DNA from 2 places in the Sphingobium fuliginis genome. Region 2 is predicted to be linked to the other one. Evidence: riboswitches for the same ligand, from Rfam matches in the RefSeq annotation. Region 2 holds a riboswitch; the other holds the start of a gene.
The links. A riboswitch is a leader RNA that binds a small molecule or an ion and turns the genes downstream of it on or off. The one in region 2 is predicted to bind cobalamin.
Positions count from the first base shown of each region.

Region 1: linked by a shared signal. The riboswitch ahead of H5V43_RS10345 (TonB-dependent receptor plug domain-containing protein) and the one ahead of H5V43_RS18255 (cobalamin biosynthesis protein CobG) in region 2 are both predicted to bind cobalamin.

Region 1 covers NZ_CP060035.1:2,147,185-2,153,623, reverse strand. Annotated here, with positions in the region: gene cobA (uroporphyrinogen-III C-methyltransferase) at 1-186, shown strand, start outside; gene mobA (molybdenum cofactor guanylyltransferase) at 177-728, opposite strand; gene H5V43_RS10350 (threonine ammonia-lyase) at 728-1,711, opposite strand; cobalamin riboswitch at 1,797-2,011, shown strand; gene H5V43_RS10345 (TonB-dependent receptor plug domain-containing protein) at 2,182-4,020, shown strand; gene H5V43_RS10340 (ABC transporter substrate-binding protein) at 4,028-4,942, opposite strand; gene H5V43_RS10335 (FecCD family ABC transporter permease) at 5,050-6,045, shown strand; gene H5V43_RS10330 (ABC transporter ATP-binding protein) at 6,039-6,439, shown strand, end outside.
Region 2 covers NZ_CP060036.1:440,336-446,774, forward strand. Annotated here, with positions in the region: gene cobJ (precorrin-3B C(17)-methyltransferase) at 1-426, opposite strand, end outside; gene cobI (precorrin-2 C(20)-methyltransferase) at 423-1,142, opposite strand; gene H5V43_RS18250 (precorrin-8X methylmutase) at 1,139-1,768, opposite strand; gene H5V43_RS18255 (cobalamin biosynthesis protein CobG) at 1,768-2,832, opposite strand; cobalamin riboswitch at 3,005-3,226, opposite strand; gene bluB (5,6-dimethylbenzimidazole synthase) at 3,299-3,868, opposite strand; gene cobO (cob(I)yrinic acid a,c-diamide adenosyltransferase) at 3,925-4,530, opposite strand; gene cobN (cobaltochelatase subunit CobN) at 4,527-6,439, opposite strand, start outside.

The DNA.
Region 1 (6,439 bases), on a different replicon from region 2:
CCGGTGATGGTGGCGGTCAACGTCTCCCTGCCCAATGAACGCCTGATCCGGGGCAAGCTGTCGGCGCTCGCCTTTCTGGTGCGGACGATCAGCGACGACGACCCGACCCTGCTGCTGATCGGGGAGGCGGTGGCCGGAACGCATGCGCCTGCCGACCTCGCCGCGCATGTTGGCCTTCACGCCTGACGACCGTCTCGACCCGGCCGGGTGAGTCTCTCCAGATCCTCGGGCCGGTTGATGTTGGGCAGCACGAACTCCGGCCGCTCCACGATCCGCGCGCCCACCCGCTCCAGCCAGCCACGGATCGACCGGTTATTCTCCTCCGCCAGATGCGCGTCCAGCTCGCCAGCCAGCGAAGCAGGCCAGAAGCCGATCAGCTGCTGCCCCTTGAGGATGGCGGCTCCCTGTCCGATCAACGCCTCCGCCAGCCCGTCCGGATAGGCGGGCACGTCGCATCCGGTCGTCAGCACCGCGTCATAACCCAGCGCCCGCGCATGATGCAGCGCCGCGTTCAGGCCCCCCAGCGGCCCCATGTCCGCAGCCGGCCGATCCGCCAGCCCGATCATCCCCTCCACCTGCCGGCCGCAGACCGCCACGGTTTCGACCTGCCGCCCCAGCGCCGCCACCGCATGCTCCAGCAGGCTGCGCCCATCCAGCATCGCCCGCGCCTTGTCGCTGCCGAACCGGCTGGACCGCCCGCCGGCCAGAACCGCCCCCATCAGCCGCATCATGCGCCGCCCGCGATGATCCGGGCATAGCTGTCGGGATCGACATTGCTGCCGGAGATCACCACGACGCTCGCCCCGTCGGCATCCGGAGCCAGCCCGGCCAGCATCGCCGCCAGCGACGCGGCCCCGCCCGGCTCCACCACCAGCTTGAGGGCCGAAAAGGCAAAGCGCATCGCGTCGCGCACCTGATCGTCGCTCACCGTAAGGCCGCCCGACAGATAGGCCCGGTTGATGGGAAAGGTCAGCGCCCCCGGCGCGGGAGACAGCAGGGCGTCGCAGATCGACCGCGCATCGGGCGATACGCTTTCCCGCACGCCGCTCGCCAGCGAGCGCGCCGTATCGTCGAACGCTTCCGGCTCCACCGCCAGGATCGCGACGCCGGGCTGGCGCGCCTTCACGGCGGTCGCAATTCCCGACACCATGCCGCCGCCGCCGCAATTGACGAGGATCTGGCCGATCTCCGCCCCCGCTTCGGCGGCCTGTTCCATGATCTCCAGCCCGATCGTCCCCTGGCCGGCCATGATGAAGGGATCGTCGAAGGACGGCACCAGCACCGCGCCCCGTTCATTCGCCAGCCTCGTGGCGATTTCCTCCCGGCTTTGGGTGAAGCGGTCATAGGGCACGACATCTGCGCCCAGCGCCCGCGTATTCGCCGTCTTGATCGCGGGCGCGTCGGCCGGCATCACGATCGTCGCCGCCATGCCCAGCAACCGCGCCGCAAGGGCCACGCCCTGCGCATGATTGCCCGAAGACCAGGCGACGACCCCCGCCTTTCGCTCCGCCGCGTCCAGGCGGGCCAGCCGGTTGTAGGCGCCGCGGAACTTGAACGATCCGCTGTGCTGCGCGCCTTCGAACTTCACCAGCACGCGCCGGCCGCAGCGGGCGTTGAGCGCCGCATTTTCCAGCAGCGGCGTGCGGATGGCGGCAGGGGCGATGACCCGCGCCGCATCCTCGACATCGGCGGGGCTGATGGCGAACGGCATGCAATCTCCTTCCATGGCTGCCTCTTGGCATGGCCGCCGCTTTCCCTTATGGCGCGGGACGCGGGCGGGGCAATGCCTTCGCGCGCAAAAAGAAGATCGCGCCGGTGCCCCGAAGGGGGCTGAAAACGGGAATGCGGTGCGGACGGGAAACCGTCCTATTCCGCGGCTGTCCCTGCAACTGTAAGCGGTGAGCGCGATGCACTTCGGCCCAGGGGCCGGCCACTGGACGCAAGTCCGGGAAGGCGTGCATCGCCGCATTGACCCGCGAGCCAGGAGACCTGCCGGCGCATGGTCGCTCTTGCCTTGGTCCAGGGTATGGCCATGGCACGGTGTTCTCCGTCTGAGCGACGAAGCGGCGCAGGGCCGCATCGGTGCGGGGAGAGGGCACGGGCGCCGGCCATTTCCCCCGTCCGGCCGCGCGAGCGGACGCCCTGAGCCATGTTGCACCGGCGCTCAGGGGGAATATAGACATGTTGAGGATTTCCATTTCCATCGCCGCCTTGCTCGCGGCCGCTCCCGCCCTGGCGGAGGATGAGATCATCGTCACCGCGCTGGGCATCGAACAGCCGCGCGACGAGGTCGGCCAGGCGGTCACCGTCATCGACGCCGACACCATCCGCACCCGCCAGAGCGTCAGCGTCGTCGACCTGCTGGCCACCACGCCGGGGGTGCGCTTCAACCGGGCCGATGCGGTGGGCGGGGTCACTGGCGTTTCACTGCGGGGGGCGGAAACGACGCAGACGCTGGTGCTGATCGATGGCGTAAAGGTCAACGATCCGAGCGGGATTGGCGATGCCTATGATTTTGGCAATCTGCTGACCGGCAACATAAGGCGGATCGAAGTGCTGCGCGGTTCCAATTCCGTGGTATATGGCAGTCAGGCGATCGGCGGTGTCGTCAACATCATGACGGGCGCGCCCGCAGAGGGTTTGGCCGGCAACGCCTCGGTCGACTTTGGCTATGCCGACACGCTGAATGCAAAGGCAGATATTTCCGGTGCCACTGGCATGGTGTCCGGCGGCATCGGCATCGCCTATTTCAACACCGACGGAATTTCCGCCGCCGCCAACGGCACTGAAAAGGACGGCTACGAAAATCTCGCGACCAACGCGAAGCTGAAACTGGCCTTTGCCGACAATCTCAGCCTCGACCTGCACGGCTATTATATCCATGCCGATCTCAACACCGACCTGTTCTTCGGTGCGCCGATGGAATCGAGCGATGTCAGCAAGCTCGACCAATATATCGGCTATGCGGGTCTCAACCTGTCCTTGTTCGACGGCAAGTTGGCCAACCGCGCTGCCATCACCTGGTTCCGCAATGACCGCGATTATATGCTCCAGCGGGGCGAGGCGCCGGATTACGGCTTCTCCGGCACCAATCTGCGCTTCGAATATGAAGGCGTCTATCAACCGGTCGATCAGGCCCGGCTCATCTTCGGTTACGAGCATGAACGGCCGGACTATGATTTCTTCTATCATGATTTCTTCACGGGCGACAAAGTCGTGGGCAAGGCAAAGGCCGACATCGACAGCGTCTATGCCCTCGCAGTCGTGAAGCCGTTTGCGGGCCTCGCATTGACCGGCGGCGTCCGGCATGACGATCACAGCCAGTTCGGTGGCGCGACGACCTTCGGTGCAAATGCGAACTACACCCCCAATGGCGGCTCCACCAATTTTCGGGCCAGCTATGGTGAGGGTTTCAAGGCACCCTCCCTCTATCAGCTTTACGACAGCTTCAGCGGCAACCGCGCACTCAAGCCCGAGCGGTCGAAAAGCTATGACATCGGTTTCGACCAGAGCCTGGCGGGCAGTCGGGCGATGCTCTCGCTGACGGCGTTCCGGCGCGTTACGCGCAACCAGATCAATTTCGATTATGCGACTTCGCTCTACGGAAATCTGGACCGCACCCGCGCCAAGGGCGTGGAGGCGATGCTGACGCTGCGGCCCGTCGATGCGCTGACCGTCACCGCCGCCTACAGCTATGTCGATGCTCGGGACCGCAACACGGGCGCCCGGCTGCCGCGCCGCGCCGCCAATGCGGTCAGCGTTTCGGCGGACTATGTCTGGCCCTTCGGCCTGTCGACCGGCGCGACGGTGACGATGGTAGGCGACAGCTTCAACGATGCGACCAATATGGTGCGGCTGGACGGCTATGCGACGGCGAACGTCCGGGCGTCTTTCCCGATCCGGGAAAATCTGGAAATCTACGGCCGCATCGACAATCTGACCGATGAGAAATACGCCACGGTCTATGGCTATGGCACTTATGGCCGGTCGGCCTTCGGCGGCGTGCGTGCGCGCTTCTGAAAATAGCCTAGCGGCGCGGCGCGGCGTTCACCCGCGCCGCGCCCTTGCGCTGCGCTGTGCCCTTGCGCGCAGCGCCGTGAAGCTGCGCCGTGCTCTTGTGCGCAGCGCCGTCAAGCTGCGCTGTGCCCTTGTGCGCAGCGCCGTCAAGCTGCGCTGCGATGCCCCGCGCCGCCTCGACATAGGCGGGGCCGCCGCACACCGTCCACGCCTGCGGCACGCGGATGCGCGGGATGGCGCGCAGTATGGGGTGGTGCAGCATTTCCGTCCCCTGATCGACCACCTTCTCGCTGCCGGTCTCCACGATCAGCCAGTCCGGATGGGCGGCGATCATCTCCTCCAGCGACAGTTGCGACAGCGCCGGCTTGCCCAGCCTGCGGGCCAGATTGATCAGGCCCACCCGCTGCATCAGGTCGTCGACCAGCGTGCCGGTGCCGGTCATATAGCCGCGCCGCTGATAATAGGCGGCAACCCCGCGACGCTTCGGGCGGGGCAGGGCGGCAAGGTCGCTGTTCATCCGGGCGATCATCGCTTCGCCCCGTTCGGGATGGCCGACCGCCGCCGCCACCTGCCGGATCTGCGTCAGGATCATGGCATAGCTGTCCGCGCTCGCCAGCCCCAGGGTCCGCCACTCGCCCGGCGGCGCGCCGACGACGCTGCCGCCGGAAGGAAAGCCGATCAGCAGGTCGGGGCGGATCGCCAGCACTTCCTCCGCCGGGCGCTTGAGGGTGCGGAAGGCGCGGGCCCTGCCGACCGCCGCCGACAGTTCCGGGTCGTGCCCATAGGGGCTGAGCGCGGCGATCTGCGCCGGGTCCGCCAGAGCGAGCACATATTGGTCGGCGCAGGTGTTGAGCGACACGATGCGCCGGGGTTGGGCGGGCGCCGCGCCGGTCAGGGCCAGGGCGCAGAACGTTGTAAAGATCATTCTGCACCGCACGCTGCTGCTCCCGGATCGTGCCTCAACAAACCAACGTGCTCCCTCCTTCGCAGGAGCACGGCACGCTGTAGCAAGCAGGGAAGGACGCGCAAGCCATGAGCGCCCGGCGCCATCCGCTGCTGATCCCCACGCTGACGGCGCTGGCGCTGCTGGCCGCCCTTGCTTCCCTCACTCTTGGCGCGGTTCCGCTCTCCCCGGCGCGCATCTTCGCCGTCCTCGGCGGCGGCGGCGATGACGTCGCCCGCGCCATCCTTCTCGACCTGCGCCTGCCCCGCATGCTGCTTGGCCTGATCGTCGGCGCGATGCTCGGGCTGGCGGGCGCGGCGCTTCAGGGCTATCTGCGCAATCCGCTGGCCGAACCTTCGGTCCTGGGGGCATCCAACTGCGCCGCGCTGGGCGCGGTCGGCGCGCTCTATTTCGGGCTGGCGCAGGCGCATCCGCTGGCGCTTCCCGCGCTCGCCATCATGACCGGCCTGATCGGCATCGCCGCGCTGTTCCTGCTCGCGGGCCCCGCGGAAAGCCCGCTCACGCTGATCCTCGCCGGCATCGCCATCGCGACGCTGGCGGGGGCGGGGATCAGCCTGTCGCTGAACCTGTCGCCCAATCCCTTCGCCGCCATGGAGATCATGAGCTGGCTGATGGGCAGCCTGGAAAACCGCGCCTATGGCCATGTCTGGATCGCGCTGCCCTGCGTCGTGGTGGGGGCGGCGCTGCTGATCGCGGACGGACGGACGCTGGACGCGCTGACGCTGGGGGAGGATGGGGCGCAGGCGCTCGGCATCGACCTTCGCCGGGCGCGCATCCGCCTGATGCTGGGCGTCGCCATCGGCGTCGGCGGCGCGGTGGCGGTGTCCGGGGCGATCGGCTTCGTCGGCCTGATCGTGCCGCATCTGGTGCGGCCGCTGACCGACCGCTCCCCCTCCGCCATATTGCTGCCCTCCATGCTGGGCGGCGCGGCGCTGCTGACGCTGGCGGACATCGGCGTGCGGCTGATACCGACCGGCAGCGAACTCAAGCTGGGGGTGCTGACGGCGCTGCTGGGCGTTCCGGTGTTCCTGATGCATCTGATGCGGGAGAGGCGGCTATGGTGACGATCCGCGCACAGGGGCTTTCCGTCAGGCTGGGCCGCCATCCGGCGGTAAGCGGCGTCGATCTTGCGCTCGGGCCGGGCGAGCTGGTCGGCATCATCGGTCCCAATGGCGCAGGGAAGTCGACGCTGATCCGCGCCATGCTGGGCCTTGTGAAACGGGAAAACGGCTCCGTCCTGATCGACGGCGCCGATAGCGCGCGGCTCAGCCGGCAGCAGATCGCCCGGCGCATCGCCTATCTGCCGCAGGGACAGACGCTGCACTGGCCGCTGGCGGTGGAGCGGCTGGTGGCGCTGGGCCGCCTGCCGCATCTGGGGCCGCTGTCCCGCCTTTCCGTGGAGGATGAGGCGCTGATCGACGCCGCCCTGATGCGCGCCGACGCACTGCATCTGAAGGG
Region 2 (6,439 bases):
CTTGAGATTGTCGGACAGGTTGATGGCGCAGAAATCATGGCCGAGCGGCGCGCCCGCCCTTGCGGCGGCGGCGAGCATGGCGGTGATGCCGGGCAGGACGCGGATGTCGAGGTCGCGCCAGTCCTCCGGCCCTGCCTCCACGGCTTCGAACAGGGCGGAGGCCATGGCGAAGACCCCCGGATCGCCCGAGGAAACCACCGCCACCCGCTTGCCCTGCGCGGCGAGGGCCAGGGCATGGGCGGCGCGGTCGAGTTCGACCCGATTGTCCGAGGCGTGGAGCGTCAGGCCCGGTCTTTGGGCCACCCGGGCGACATAGGGGATGTATCCGATGACGTCGCTCGCCTGCGCCAGCGCATCCGACACCTCCGGCGTGATGAGCGCGTCCGCTCCCGGACCAAGACCGGCTGCCACGACCCATCCGGTCATGGACGGCGGCCCTGTCCGTGGACCAGCAGGATCGAAAAATAGGCGGTGACGTCGGTCGCTTCCGCCAGCGGGGTGATGCGCTGATCCGCCATGGTCGCATATTCGACCAGCCAGGCGCTGTCCTGCTTGCCCGCGGCTTCGACGGCGCGGCGAAGCCTGGGAAGGTTGCGGCCGATCTTCATGACGACCAGAGCATGGCTGTCGCGGATGCGGCGGGTCAGTTCCTCTTCGGACAGGGTGGCCATCAACACCGTCAGGACATCGTCGCCCCAACTGATCGGCATGCCGCTGGCGGTCCAGGCGCCGGACATGCCGGTGATGCCGGGGACGATCTTCACCGGCGCGGCAAGGCGGCTGTGCAGGTGCATGAAGCTGCCGTAGAAGAAAGGATCGCCTTCGCAAAGGACGACCACATCCTCGCCGCGTGCCGAAAGCCCGTCCAGATGCGCCGTGCAATCGGCATAGAAGGTCGAGAGCAGATCATTGTAGCGCGGGTCGGACAGCGGGATTTCCGTCGTGACCGGATATTCCATCGGATATTCGACGGCATCGGCGCGCAACATGCCCTCCACGATGCTGCGGGCATGGCCCGACCTTCCCCTCTTGCGGAAATAGGCGATGTGCCGGGCATTGCGGATCAGCCGGTCGGCGCGGACGCTCATCAGGTCCTGCGCCCCCGGTCCCAGGCCGACGCCATGGATGGTCCCGCCGCTCATTCCGCCGGGCTCGCTATCGCATTCACCGCCGCGACCGTGATGGCGCTGCCGCCGGGGCGACCCTCCACGATACAGCAGGGGACGGGCCGACTGCGCCAGAGCGCTTCCTTCGATTCCGCCGCGCCGACGAAGCCGACGGGGCAGCCGATGATCGCGGCCGGGCGGGGGCAGTCGGGGTCTTCCAGCATGTTGAGCAGATGGAAAAGCGCCGTCGGGGCATTGCCGATCGCGACCAGCGCGCCCTCCAGATGCGGGCGCCAGAGTTCGAGCGCCGCGGCCGAGCGGGTGTTGAACATTTGCGCCGCCAGGGCAGGCACCTGCGGATCGTTCAGGGTGCAGAGGATCGAATTGGCGGCGGGCAGGCGCTTCAGGGTTATGCCCTCCGACACCATGCGCGCGTCGCAGAGGATCGGCGCGCCCGCCTGAAGCGCGGCGATAGCGTCCCGGGCGAAGGACGGCGAAAAGCGGATGTGGGAAGCAAGTCCGACCAGGCCCGCCGCATGGATCATGCGGACGGCGATGCGTTCCTCCTCGGGCGAGAAGCGGGCAAGGTCGGCTTCGGCGCGAATGGTGCGGAAGGACTGCCGATAGATGGCGGCTCCGTCGGTTTCGTAGCTGTGGGGCATCAGGGCCTTCCGAAAAGGGCGAGGATTTGTCGGGCGGTCAGGCCGGTTTTTTCCGGCGGCGATCCGGCGCGGGCGTTGCGGGACAGGTCGAAGCGGCCCTGCCGGCCGGTGAGGACCAGCCCTGCGGGCCTTTGGCGGGCGCAGCCCTTGGCGCAGCCGGACACATGCAGCGACCCTTCGACAAGGGGCGCGAGCCGGGTGGCGAGGCCGCGCGTCTCGACGCTTGCCTGCGGGCATGCGGGCGCGCCGGGGCAGGCGTCGACGCGGAGCAGGCCGTCAGGAGAGGCGTGCTCCGCACTGTCTGCGCCGCCCTCCAGGATCAAACCGCGCCATGGGGTGAGGCGCAGGGCCGTGACATGCGGTTTCCCGGCCAGCGCGATAAGGCTGTCGGCGTCAAACTGACCGAAGGGAATGCCGTGGAAAGGCCCCGATGCCTCCGCCAGCAATCGGGACAGCGGGCGGGATGGCGCGGGCGCGATGTCGGCAGCGGTCGGCAGCGGGGCTTCGTGCCGGGCGGCACGGCCCGATGCGCCGCCGCCCGTGGCAAGGAACCAGCGGGCAAGCGCAATCAGGTCGCGCGCCGCCGTTTCAACGCTGGTGGGCGAACCCAGCGGACGCCCCTCCACCCGCAGCAGCAGCCTGCCCGCCTCGCTGCGCTCGAACCGGAAATCGGCGGGGACGGCGGCAAGACAGGGCGCAGGCCCGGCATCTATGGCGATCCCTATCTTGGAAGGAAGCTGGGGCAGCTCATCGATGTGGGCGATCAGGCTGAGCGCGATGCTTTCCGTGTCATCCCCGGGCGATGAATCGGGAGCGAGCAGGAAATTGCGGCGCGCTTCGCGGGCCGGATCGTGATCCGTAAGGCCCAGGGCGACAAGGTGCCGGAGCAGCGGGCCATGGCCTTGTTCCGTCACGCCGCGAAGCTGGAGCGCGGCCCGGTTGGTGAGGTCGACAAGGCCATTGCCGTGAAGACGCGCGGCTTCGGCAAGGCCGATGGCCTGGGGGACGGTCAGGCGGCCCAGCGGTGGACGGACCCGCACCAGCAGCCCGTCGCCCGCCATCATCGGGCGCCATGCCGTCGGGCACCAGCCGCGAATGGCGGCGGACGATGCGCTTTGCGCGTCTGGCAACGGACCTTACCTCCCACGTCGCAACGACGGCCGGAGGGTTCACCCCCAGCCGCATTTCGTCGCCCGTGCGGAGAACCGAGCCGTGACCATCCCCTGGACCATGGCTAGAGCGACCTTTGCGTTCGGCAGGTCTCCTGGCTTGCGGGTCGTCGCTTCGGCACGGGCCTTCCCGGATCGCTCCAGTGGCTGGCCGTTCCCCGTGGGGAACCGCACGTCCTTGCCTTGCTCGCCGCTCACAGTTGCAGGGACAGCCACGGATTAGGGAGTCTCCTCCCGCACCGCGTTCCCATTTAAGCCCCTTCGGGGCACCGACGCGATCGATGGAGCGGGCGGAACCCGCTCCAAAAACGCTCATAGGCCGGGCGGAAAGGAAAGGGAAGAGGCCTTCGGACGGGAATCGTCAGCGCGTGACAATGGTGGAATGCCAGTCGGTGCGATGTTCCCAGCCGCGCCTCTCCAGTTCCGGCGTCGCCTCCTCGCTCACCGGATAGCCCAGGCACAGCAGGCCGAGGCAGCGCCAGTTTTCCGGAATGGCGAGCAGGGCGTCCACGGTCGGGCGGTCGAGGATCGAAACCCAGCCCATGCCGATGCCGCGCGTGCGGGCAGCCAGCCAGAGGGTGTGGATCGCCATCACGCAGCTATAGCGGCGCGCCTCCGGCATGGTGATCGCGCCCAGCCTGTGGCCGGTTTCCGTGCCTTCGTCGCAATAGACCGCGAACAGCACCGGCGCTTCGCGCAGGCCGTGCAATTTCAGGCTTCGGTACAGCCTGTCTTCCTCCCCCCGATAGATACTGCCCGCCTCGATCACCTGCGCGTCGACATGGGCGGCAAGATCCTCGCGCAAGGCGGGCGTTTCGATCCGGACGAAACGCCAGGGCTGCGACAGCCCGACGGAAGGCGCGCTATGGGCGAGGGCAAGGAGCCGTTCGACCTCGCTCTCGTCCAGCGGATCGGTGAGGAAATGGCGCACGTCGCGGCGCAGGTGCACCAGTTCCTCGAAGGCGGCGATGTCGAAGGCGGTGTGTGTCAGAATTCGATTCCCGGCTGGGCCTTCACGCCGCTGCGGAAGGGATGTTTGACGAGGGTCATTTCAGTGACGAGATCGGCCGCCTCTATCAGCGCCTCGGGCGCGTTGCGGCCTGTGACGATGACATGCTTCATTTCGCCCCTGGCGGTCACGGCCTCCAGCACCTCTTCGACCGGAAGATAGTCGTAGCGCAGGACGATGTTGAGTTCATCGGCAAGGACCATGTCATAGGCCGGATCGGCGATCATGCGTTTCACCTCATCCCATGCTTCGCGTGCAAGGGCAATGTCCCGCGTCCGGTCCTGCGTGTTCCAGGTGAAGCCTTCGCCCATCGGCTTGAATTCGACATTGTCGGGGAACGCATCGAACACCCGTTTTTCTCCGGTGGTCATCGCGCCCTTCACGAACTGCACGACGCCCACCTTCCTGCCATGGCCGATGGCGCGGACCACCATGCCGAGAGCGGCGGTCGTCTTGCCCTTGCCCTTGCCGGTGTGGACGATCAGCAGGCCCTTTTCCTGCGTCTTGGTCGCCATGATCCTGTCATGGGCGGCCTGTTTCTTCTTCATCTTTTCGGCATGCTGTTCGGGCGTGCGTTCGATCATTGCGGGGCATCCTTGAGTTGGGAGAGAAGCATGGCGGCGCTGTTCGACCGGGGTTTCCAAAGGGCGCGGTCCAGCGCTTCGTGGAGGCGGGCGGCGGTCTCCCGCAGGGCGGCCGGATTGGCTTCCGCCATGAAGGCGCGAACCGCCTCATCCTCGATGAAGGCGGCGTGGACCGCGTCGAAATGATGGTCCTTCACCGCATGGGTGGTCGCGGCGAAGGCGAAGAGATAGTCGACGGAGGCCGCGATCTCGAACGCGCCCTTGTAGCCGTGGCGCATCATGCCCGCGATCCATTTGGGATTGGCGACGCGGGCGCGGACGATGCGGCCGATCTCGTCCTCCAGCGTGCGGATGACCGGACGTTCGGGACGGCTGTGGTCGTTATGATAGCTGAGCGGCCTCCTGCCGGAGAGATGCTCGACCGCCGCGGCGATGCCGCCTTCGAACTGGTAGTAATCGTCGCTGTCGAGCAGGTCGTGCTCGCGATTGTCCTGATTCTGGATCAGCGCGTCGGCTTCGGTCAGGCGCTGCGTGAAGAGGCTCCGTTCGCTGTCGCCTTCTACCCCGCCGCCATAGGCATAGCTGCCCCAGTCGAGATAGACATTGGCAAGGTCCGACCGGTCGTGCCAGATCTTCTCGTCGATCATCGCCTGGAGGCCGGCGCCATAGGCGCCCGGTTTCGAACCGAAGACGCGGCTTCCCGCGCGGCGCCGCGCGGCCTTTTCCGGCGTGCCCTGCGCGATCAGCGCGGCGGTTTCGATGCGGTGGCGGGCGGCGGCCGGATTGTCCTCGTCCGGCTCGTCCAGCGCCATGACGGCGCGGGCGGCGCTGTCGATCAGGTCGATCTGTTCCGGGAAGGCGTCGCGGAAGAAGCCGGACACGCGGAAGGTGACGTCGACGCGGGGGCGGTTCAGTTCCGCGATCTTCATGACCTCAAAACCGATGACCCGGCCCGAAGCCCAGTCCCAGCGCGGCCGGACGCCCATCAGGGCCAGCGCCTGCGCTATGTCGTCGCCGCCGGTCCGCATATTGGCGGTGCCCCAGGCGGAAAGGGCGATGGCGCGGGGATAGTCGCCCTCGCGCTGGAGATAGTCCTGCACGATGAGATCGGCGGAGCGCTGCCCGAGATTCCATGCCGCCACCGTGGGCACGGCCCTGGTGTCGACCGAATAGAAATTGCGCCCGGTGGGGAGGACGTCGGGGCGACCCCTGGTGGGCGCTCCGGAAGGGCCCGGGGCGACGAAATCACCGTTGAGGGCTTTGAGGAGTGCGGCTTTTTCGGCCTCTCCGCAGCCGTCGACGCGCGGGGCGAGATCGGTTTCGATAGCCTTGAGAACCGCAGCGCTCCGTGGACCGGGAGCGCCTTTCCGGCAACTGCCGTCATCCCCGCACGCGCGGGAATGACGATGTTCCAACTCATCGAGCAGGCGGATGGCGTGAAGTTCCAGTCGTTCCACCGTGTCGCCCGTGCTGCGCCAAGGTGCTCCTGTCAGGCTTTGCAGCGCTTCCGGCCGGGGTCCGGCCCAGGGCGCGCCCATCGTGCAGTCGAGCGGGTCGAAATCCAGCCCCAGATCATCCGCCAGCGCACGGAGCAGGGACTGCTGGCCGGCATCGCCCATACCCCTTGGGCAGCGGGCAAGGGAAATGAGCAGGTCGCGGCGAAGGGAACCCTCCGGGCTTTGCGTGAAGACGTGCAGCCCGTCGCGTATCTGCATTTCCTTGAGTTCGCACAGATAGTTGTCGATCGCTGATAAAGCCTCGTCTCCGCTTCCCTGCGCGCCTGAATCCTTGTCCAGCCCTTGCGAGGCGGCGAGGGCCAGAATGTCCTTGCGCAGCGTTTCCAGCCGGCGTGGGTCCATGCCGGCGGCGAGATAATATTCGTCGACCAGAGCCTCCAGCTCCTTGAGCG